2 regions of the Streptomyces sp. NPDC045695 genome follow, and region 2 is predicted to be linked to the other one. Evidence: riboswitches for the same ligand, from Rfam matches in the RefSeq annotation. Region 2 holds a riboswitch; the other holds the start of a gene.
What was found. A riboswitch is a leader RNA that binds a small molecule or an ion and turns the genes downstream of it on or off. The one in region 2 is predicted to bind S-adenosylmethionine.
Positions count from the first base shown of each region.

Region 1 (4,407 bases), on a different contig from region 2:
TTCGCGCAGTACTTCCACCTCTCGATCAACTCGATCACCTGGTTCGTCCGGATCGGCTTCTTCGTCGTACCGGTCCTCGCCTTCATCGTCACCAAGCGGATCTGCCTCGGCCTCCAGCGCCGGGACCGGGACAAGGTGCTGCACGGTCGCGAGACCGGCATCATCAAGCGCCTGCCGCACGGTGAGTTCGTCGAGATCCACGAGCCGCTCCCGCAGGGCCAGCTGCACACCCTCACCTCGCACGAGCAGTACGCGCCGGTCGAGATCGGCCCGACGGTCGACGAGAACGGTGTCGAGCGCAAGGTGAAGGCCACGGAGAAGCTGCGCGCGAAGCTCAGCAAGGGCTTCTACGCGGAGAACAACCAGATTCCGAAGCCCACGGTGGAGGAGTACAAGGAGATCCAGAGCGGCCACGGCCACCACTGATCCTCCGCACGACCGCTTGAGGGACTGATTTCGGACAGTCCTGGTGTCGCCACGGCGAGAGCCCCGTCCAGTGTCTGGACGGGGCTCTTTGCCGTCCCCCGGCGCTGGATAGGCTGAAGCCCTTCGCATTCGACGTGGCGGCGGCACGGCAGCGGCCCACCAGCCCACTAGCAGCAGGAGCGGACCATGAACCTGGTGACCCCGGCAGGCGGCGACAGCGTGGCGGCCCGCGGGTGGCCGGGCGTTCTGGACGCCCTGCTGACCGGTCAGGACCTGCGCGCCGAGGACACCGCCTGGGCCATGGACCGGATCATGCGCGGGGAGGCCACCGACGCCCAGATCGCCGGCTTCGTGGTCGCGCTGCGGGCGAAGGGGGAGACGGTCGCGGAGATCAACGGCCTCGTCCACGCCATGTACGCCCACGCCAACCTGATCGAGGTGCCGGGCCGGACGGTGGACATCGTCGGCACGGGCGGCGACGGGGCCAAGACCGTGAACATCTCGACGATGTCGGCGGTCGTGGTGGCCGGTACGGGCGCCAAGGTGGTCAAGCACGGGAACCGGGCCGCGTCCTCCGCGAGCGGCTCCTCCGACGTCCTGGAGAAGCTCGGCGTCAACCTCAACCTCAGCACGCAGCGGGTCGTGGAGGTGGCCGAGGAAGCCGGCATCACCTTCTGCTTCGCGGTGAAGTTCCACCCGGCGCTGCGGCACGTGGCGGGGGCGCGCAGGGAGCTGGGCATCCGCACCACCTTCAACATCCTCGGCCCGCTGACCAACCCGGCACGGGTACGGTCCCAGGCGACGGGCGTCGCCGACCCCCGGATGGCCCCCATCGTGGCGGGTGTGCTCGCCGAGCGGGGTTCCTCCGCGCTGGTCTTCCGCGGCGACGACGGCCTGGACGAGCTGACCACGACGTCGACCTCGCGCGTCTGGTGGGTGCGCGACGGCAAGGTGTCGGAGCGGTCCTTCGACCCGCGCGACGTCGGCATCCCGCTGGTCGACGTCTCCGCCCTGGCCGGCGGCGACCCCTCGTACAACGCGGACGTCGCCCGCCGCCTGCTGGCGGGGGAGCCCGGGCCGGTCCGCGAGGCGGTGCTGCTCAACGCGGCGGCGGCGCTGGTGGCCCTGGACCCCGGTACCGGCACGCTGGAGGAGCAGATCGCCGCGGGCATCACCCGTGCGGCGGAGTCGATCGACTCCGGTTCGGCGCGGGCCGCGCTGGAGCGCTGGGTGGCCGCCAGCAACGCGTAGCGCCGCTCCGATCACCCCCCGGCCCCCGTTTCGAGCCACGGCCCCGGTCCGCCATGCGGACCGGGGTCTTGCGCCTCGGCGATCGTGTGGCAGGATGCAGACCAGGTCACGAGTGACAGCGTTTAGGCCCCGGCTTGCTGTCCGGCAACCCTCCTTCCGTGGCGGGGTGCCCCGGGTGATGACCAGGTCGTAGGCAGCAAGGCCTACGGCAAGCGCGGATCCCTCGACACCAGGGGTCCTGGTCTTCTCGAGGAGCTTTTTCCGTGAGCAAGCGAATGCGATAGGGCGGCTCCGCCCCTTCTTCATCCCTCGGATCAGGGTCGCTTCCGCGTACCCCGCAACGCTCCGAGGACCTCCCCGTACCCCGGACGGCCGCAGCGCCGTACCCGCGTACGGGCCCACCGAAGCCATTCAGCCCTGCCTGCCGGGAGATACCGCCATGTCCGCAACCCTGAACGCCACCGCCACCGCCACCGCCGGATCCGCCGCCACCGTCGACCCCGCCTGTGCCGAGCCCCTCGCAGTCCTCGGCCGGGACGTCACCGTCCCGCTCGTCACCGGCGGCGAGGTCACCTACGCGGCCCTCGACTACGCGGCCAGCGCCCCCGCCCTCCAGCGAGTCTGGGACGACGTGGCGGCGTACGCCCCGTACTACGGCAGCGTGCACCGCGGCGCCGGGTACCTCTCGCAGCTCTCCACCGACCTCTTCGAGCAGAGCCGGGTCACGGTCGCGGAGTTCCTCCACTGCCGCCCCTCCGACCAGGTGGTCTTCACCCGGTCCACGACCGACTCGCTGAACCTGCTCGCCGCCGTACTCCCGGCCGGCTGCCAGGTGTTCGTCTTCGAGACCGAGCACCACGCCTCGCTCCTGCCGTGGGCGGACGCGCGGGTCACCTACCTCAACGCCCCCCGCACGCCGGACGAGGCGGTCGCCACCCTGGAGCGGGCCCTGGCCGACCGCACGGCATCGACCGGAGGGGGCTACGGCCCGGCCCTGGTCTGCGTCACCGGCGCGTCCAACGTCACCGGCGAGCTGTGGCCGGTGAAGGAACTCGCCGCCGCCGCGCACGCCCACGGCGCGCGGATCGTGCTGGACGCCGCCCAACTGGCCCCGCACCACCCGGTCTCCGTGCAGGACCTGGACGTCGACTGGGTCGCCTTCTCCGGGCACAAGCTCTACGCGCCCTTCGGCTCGGGCGTACTCGCCGGCCGCGCGGACTGGCTCCAGGAGGCCGAGCCCTACCTGGCGGGCGGCGGCGCCTCCCGCACGGTGGCCCGGCGCGAGGACGGCGGCGTCGACGTCGAGTGGCACACCACGGCCGCCCGCCACGAGGCCGGCTCCCCGAACGTGATCGGCGTCTACTCCATCGCCTCCGCCTGCCGGGCCCTGACGGAGGCCGGCTTCGAGACCCTCGTGGCCCGCGAGCAGCACCTCATCGCGAAGGTCCGCGAAGGCCTGGCGGAGGTCCCGGCCGTGCGGGTCCTGTCCCTCTTCGGGGACGACGCCCCGCGCGTCGGGGTCATCTCCTTCGTCGTGGACGGCTGGAACAGCTCCCACTTCGCCGCGGCCCTGTCCGCCGAGTACGGGATCGGCGTGCGCGACGGCCTGTTCTGCGCCCACCCGCTGGTCCGCACCCTGCTGGGCAGCGAACCGCAGGCCCAGGGCGAGTGCGGGGCCCCCGAGGCGGCCCCCGGCGAGCGGTCCCTCAACGCCATCCGTGTCAGCTTCGGAGCGGGCACCCCCGACGAGCACGTGGACCGCTTCGTCCGCGCGGTCAAGGAACTGGTCGCGAACGGCGCCCAGTGGCAGTACCGCACGCAGGAGGGCCGCTGCGTCCCGGCGGTCTGAGGTCCCCCTGCGGGGTCGCTCCGCGGGTTTGGCGGTGAAGGGGTGGGGCGGGGCCCCGCCGGGTCGCTCCGCGGGTTTGGCGGTGAGGGGTGGGGCGGGGCCCCGCACGAGGGTCTCCTCGGCTCGCGCCTGCGGCCTTGGTCCAGCCGTGCGGCCCGGGTTGCGCGCTCGTCCTGCGGGGACCCTCCTGCGTGTCCCCGCCCCACGGCCCGGCTCCGGCAGCGCAGGGGTGCCAGGGCGGAGGGGAGTGGGGACGTGGCGGGGTGTCCCCGCAGGACGAGCGCGCAACCACCCTTGACAGCCGAGACGGGCCCGCAGGCGCGAGCCGAGGAGACACCCCGGCGCGGCCCCGCGGACCGACCCCGCCGACCAGGCCCGCCGGTGCTGGCCGGACACTGCCGAGCCGCCCGCAGGGCAACCGGCCCGGACAGTGCCGAGCCGCCCGCAGGGCCTACGCGTCGAGGCCGATCGCGAAGGCGGCTTCCAGGTCGTGCTGGGAGTACGTGCGGAACGCCACGTGCGTGTCCGTCGCCTCGACGCCCGGGATCTTGCTGATGCGGCCGGGGATGACGTCCGCCAGGTTCTCGTGGCGGGCCACGCGGACCAGGGCGATCAGGTCGTACGTACCGGTGACGGAGTAGACCTCGCTGACGCTGTCCAGCGCGGCGATGGACTCGGCGATCTCGGGGATGCGGTCCACGCTGGTCTTGATGAGCACGATCGCGGTGATCACGGCTGGCTGTCTCCCTCGGTGGCCGTCGCTGGTCTCATCACTCTAGTCGTACGCCGATAGCGCGCCCACGCGTAGAGGAAGCCCAGCGAGAAGCCCACCAGGTGGGCCAGGTAGGCGACTCCCGGCCCGCTGCCCGCCCGGTGCGCCG
Region 1 is NZ_JBWKJU010000032.1:29,924-34,330, reverse strand. Features, by position in the region: gene qcrB (cytochrome bc1 complex cytochrome b subunit) at 1-426, shown strand, start outside; gene trpD (anthranilate phosphoribosyltransferase) at 613-1,677, shown strand; SAM riboswitch class IV at 1,782-1,898, shown strand; gene AC07DU_RS32315 (aminotransferase class V-fold PLP-dependent enzyme) at 2,117-3,526, shown strand; gene AC07DU_RS32310 (Lrp/AsnC family transcriptional regulator) at 3,978-4,259, opposite strand; gene AC07DU_RS32305 (rhomboid family intramembrane serine protease) at 4,256-4,407, opposite strand, start outside.
Region 1: another riboswitch for S-adenosylmethionine. It lies ahead of AC07DU_RS32315 (aminotransferase class V-fold PLP-dependent enzyme); the one in region 2 lies ahead of thrC (threonine synthase).

Region 2 (4,407 bases):
AGCGCCGCGTGCAGCGCCTCCGCCGTCGCCGTCACGTCGTACGGGTTCACCGTCAGCGCGTCCTCGCGGAGCTCCTCGTACGCCCCCGCGCCCGTCGACAGGACCAGCGCGCAGCCCGCCTCCGACACCACCGGGATCTCCTTCGCCACGAGGTTCATCCCGTCCCGGACCGGGTTCACCAGCGCCACGTCCGCCAGCCGGTACGCCGCCAGCGAGCGGGCGAAGTCGTCCTTCACCGACACCAGCACCGGCTGCCAGTCCGCCGTCCCGAACTCCTCGTTCACGGCCGCCGCCAGCTCCCGTACCGACTGGGTGTACTCCCGGTACACCGCCAGGTCCTGCCGTGAGGGGTACGCCGAGGCGAGGTGCACGACGCGGCCCCGCCATTCGGGGTGCGAGGCGAGCAGTTCCCGGTAGGCCAGCAGGCCCCGCAGGATGTTCTTCGACAGCTCCGTCCGGTCCACCCGGACGATCGTCTTCAGGCCGCCGACCTCCGCGCGCAGCTCCGCCAGCTTCGCGTCGACCTCCGGCCGGTGCGCGAGCGCGCGCAGCTCGTCGCCGTCCACGCCCAGCGGGTACACCGCCACGCGCGCCGTCGCGGCCCCCGTACCCGCCCCGGTGCCCTCCACGAACGCGTTCGCCCACGCCCGCGTGTGGAAGCCCGCCACGTCCGCGCCGAGCATCCCCCGCGCCAGCTCGACGCGGACGTCGGACGGGAGCATGTGGAGGAACTCCGGGGACGCCCACGGAGTGTGCGTGAAGTGCCCGATCCGCAGGTCCGGCCGCAGCTCCCGCAGCTGCCCCGGGACCAGCGCGAGGTGGTAGTCCTGCACCAGGACGCACGCCTCGGGCGCCGCCTCCTCGGCCAGGGCCTCGGCGAAGGCGCGGTTGTAGGACCTGTACGACTCCCACCGGCGCCAGAACGCCGCGTCGAAGACCGGCTCGCGCGGGATGTCGTACAGGTGGTGGTGGGTGAACCACAGCACCGAATTGGCGATCCCGTTGTACGCGTCGTCGTACACCGTGGGATCGATGTCCAGCATCCGGACGCCCGGCTCGGCCACCCCCCGGCGGACCGCCTCCCGGTCCGCCTCCGACAGCGCCGCGCAGATCCACAGCGTCTGCGGCTGCTCCGCGAGGGCCGCCGAGAGCCCGGAGACGAGGCCGCCCCCGCCGCGCCGGGCGCTGAGGCCGCCGTCGGTGTCGAGGGTGTACGAGAGGGGGCCGCGGTTCGCGGCGACGAGTACTTGATGGGATGCAGCCATGTCGCGAACCTAGCCCGGGCCGGGCCCGCTCAAACCGTCCGCTGCGTCACGCCACGCGCCGCACCGCGTACTCCTTGACCCCCAGCATCGGCGGCCGCTCCTCGGTGTCCACCGCGTACGTCCGCGGCACGAAGCCCTCCGGCCCCCGCTCGAACTGCGTCAGCTCCGGCCGTACGAGGTGCCCGCGCGAGAGCCGCAGCAGGGCCGTGCGGTAGATCGCCGCGGCCATCCGGCCCAGCGCCTGTCCGTCCTGATGGCGGTGCAGGCGTACGCCCACGTCCACCTGGGCCAGCGCGTCCAGCCCGACCGTGTGCAGCGCGTCCACCAGGAGGCCCAGCTCGACGCCGTACCCGACGGGGAACGGCAGCCGCTCCAGCAGGGAGCGGCGTACGGCGTACTCGCCGCCCAGCGGCTGGACGAAACCGGCCAGCTGCGGCCAGTGGAGGTTGAGCAGGGGACGGGCCACCAGCTCGGTGACCCTGCCGCCCTGGCCGGGAGCGTCGCCCAGCGGGCGGTCGTACATCGCCTTGACGAACTGCACGTCCGGCTCGGTGAGCAGCGGCCCGACGATCCCCGAGACGAAGGAGGCCGAGAAGTCGCGCAGGTCGGCGTCGACGAAGCAGACGATGTCACCGCTGGTGGCCAGCAGCGAGCGCCACAGCACCTCGCCCTTGCCGTGCAGCGCCGGGATCCTCGGCAGGATCTCGTCGCGGTGCACCACCCGCGCTCCCGCGTCCGCCGCGACCTGCGCGGTCCGGTCCTGCGAGCCCGAGTCGACGACCAGCAGTTCGTCCACCAGGGGGACGGGCAGTCCCTCGATCAGCTCGCGCCGGATCGTCTCGACGATCGCGCCGACGGTGGCTTCCTCGTCGAGCGCGGGCAGCACCACGCTGACCGTGCTGCCTGTCGCCCGTTTCCGGTCGAGCAGCTGGTCGAGCGGTCGGTCGGCGGCTGACCAGGAGCGGTCGGCCAGCCAGCGCTCCACCTCTTCCAGCACTCTCGGCACTCCCTGTTTCGTCCCCTGTATGGACCAGTTTGTGATCCATCTCGCGGTTCGGACGGCTGTCTCAACCACCCGGGCCTTCGGTTACAGTCTTGAACAACGCGAAGGACCACCGCATGCCGGGGGTCCCCGCGAACAAACGCACCGGCGCGCCACAGAGCGCGTATGCCGGTGCCATACCGCTCATCCAGAGGGGCAGAGGGACACGGCCCGTTGAAGCCCCGGCAACCCTCCAGTCGGTTCTCGCGATGCGTTGTACGCATCCCCGCGAGGTCCCCGGCTAGGGAAGGTGCCAATTCCGTCTCATGGCGAAGTGCGCCATGGGGAAGATGAGGAGAAAGGGCCTCGCCATCATGGCTGCACAGACTGTTGCCACCTCTGTCGATCTCGGACCTGCCACCGGCCTCTCGTGCCGTGAGTGCGGTACCCGCTTCGAACTCGGACCCGTCTTCGCCTGCGTCGAGTGTTTCGGACCGCTGGAAGTCGCCTACGACCTTCCCACCGGTGACCCCGAAGCCCTGCGCGCCGCGATCGAGGCCGGCCCGAACAACATCTGGCGGTACGCGCCGCTGCTGCCCGTCCCCGCGGACGTGGCCTTCAAGCCGAGCCTGAACCCGGGCTTCACCAAGCTCGTGGACGCGGCCAACCTGGCCAAGGAGCTCGGCGTCACCGGCAAGCTGTACGTCAAGGACGACTCCGGCAACCCGACGCACTCCTTCAAGGACCGCGTGGTCGCCATCGCCGTCGAGGCCGCCCGCGCCTTCGGCTTCACCACCCTGTCCTGCTCCTCCACGGGCAACCTGGCCGGCGCCGTCGGCGCCGCGGCCGCCCGGGCGGGCTTCCGCTCCTGCGTGTTCATCCCGCACGACCTGGAGCAGGGCAAGGTCGTCATGGCCGGTGTCTACGGCGGCGACCTGGTCGGCATCGAGGGCAACTACGACGACGTCAACCGCTTCTGCTCCGAGCTCATCGGCGACCCGCTGGGCGAGGGCTGGGGCTTCGTCAACGTCAACCTGCGCCCGTACTACGGCGAGGGCTCCAAGACCCTGGCGTACGAGATCTGCGAGCAGCTCGGCTGGCGGCTGCCCGACCAGATCGTGATCCCGATCGCGTCCGGCTCGCAGCTGACGAAGATCGACAAGGGCCTGCAGGAGCTGATCAAGCTCGGCCTCGTCGAGGACAAGCCGTACAAGATCTTCGGTGCCCAGGCCGAGGGCTGCTCCCCGGTGTCGACCGCCTTCAAGGCCGGTCACGACGTGGTCCGCCCGCAGAAGCCGAACACGATCGCCAAGTCGCTGGCCATCGGCAACCCGGCGGACGGCCCGTACGTCCTGGACATCGCGCGGCGCACCGGCGGTTTCGTCGAGGACGTCAACGACGAGCAGGTCGTCGAGGCCATCAAGATCCTCGCCCAGACCGAGGGCATCTTCGCCGAGACCGCGGGCGGCGTGACCGTCGGCGTGACGAAGAAGCTCATCGAGAACGGGCAGCTCGACCCGGAGCTGACCACCGTCATCCTCAACACCGGTGACGGCCTCAAGACCCTGGAGGCGGTGGCCGCGGACAGCGGGCAGACCGCCACCATCCGCCCGAGCCTGGACGCCTTCCGCGCCGCCGGCCTGGCGTGACCTGACCAACCCCCTGCTCTACCGGAAAGGCAGTAGCGCCATGAGCGTCAACGTCCGCATCCCCACCATCCTGCGCACCTACACCGGCGGCAAGGCCGAGGTCCCGGCCGAGGGCGCGAACCTCGCCGAGGTCATCGAGTCCCTGGAGAAGAACCACCCGGGCATCGCCGCGCGCGTCCTGGACGACCAGGGCAAGCTGCGCCGTTTCGTGAACGTCTACGTCAACGACGACGACGTGCGTTTCGAGGGCGGGCTGGAGGCGGTGACGCCGGACGGCGCCGGTGTCTCGATCATCCCCGCCGTGGCCGGCGGCTGCTGAACTCAGCGGAATTCGACGGGGACCCGACGGGGACCCGACGGGAACGCGAAAAAACGTAATTGCCCCCTCCGCTAAAAGCGGAGGGGGCAATTCTGCTTGATTGGGCGCGGTAGAGTTGGGGAAGTCCCCTCCGCGGTTCTTGCCCGCCGCATATGAACGGGCCGCGTGAGGGTCGACATCGGGCCAATGTGC
Region 2 is NZ_JBWKJU010000003.1:423,412-427,818, reverse strand. Features, by position in the region: gene AC07DU_RS08280 (alpha,alpha-trehalose-phosphate synthase (UDP-forming)) at 1-1,265, opposite strand, end outside; gene AC07DU_RS08275 (glucosyl-3-phosphoglycerate synthase) at 1,312-2,262, opposite strand; SAM riboswitch class I at 2,449-2,604, shown strand; gene thrC (threonine synthase) at 2,622-3,896, shown strand; gene AC07DU_RS08265 (MoaD/ThiS family protein) at 3,937-4,215, shown strand.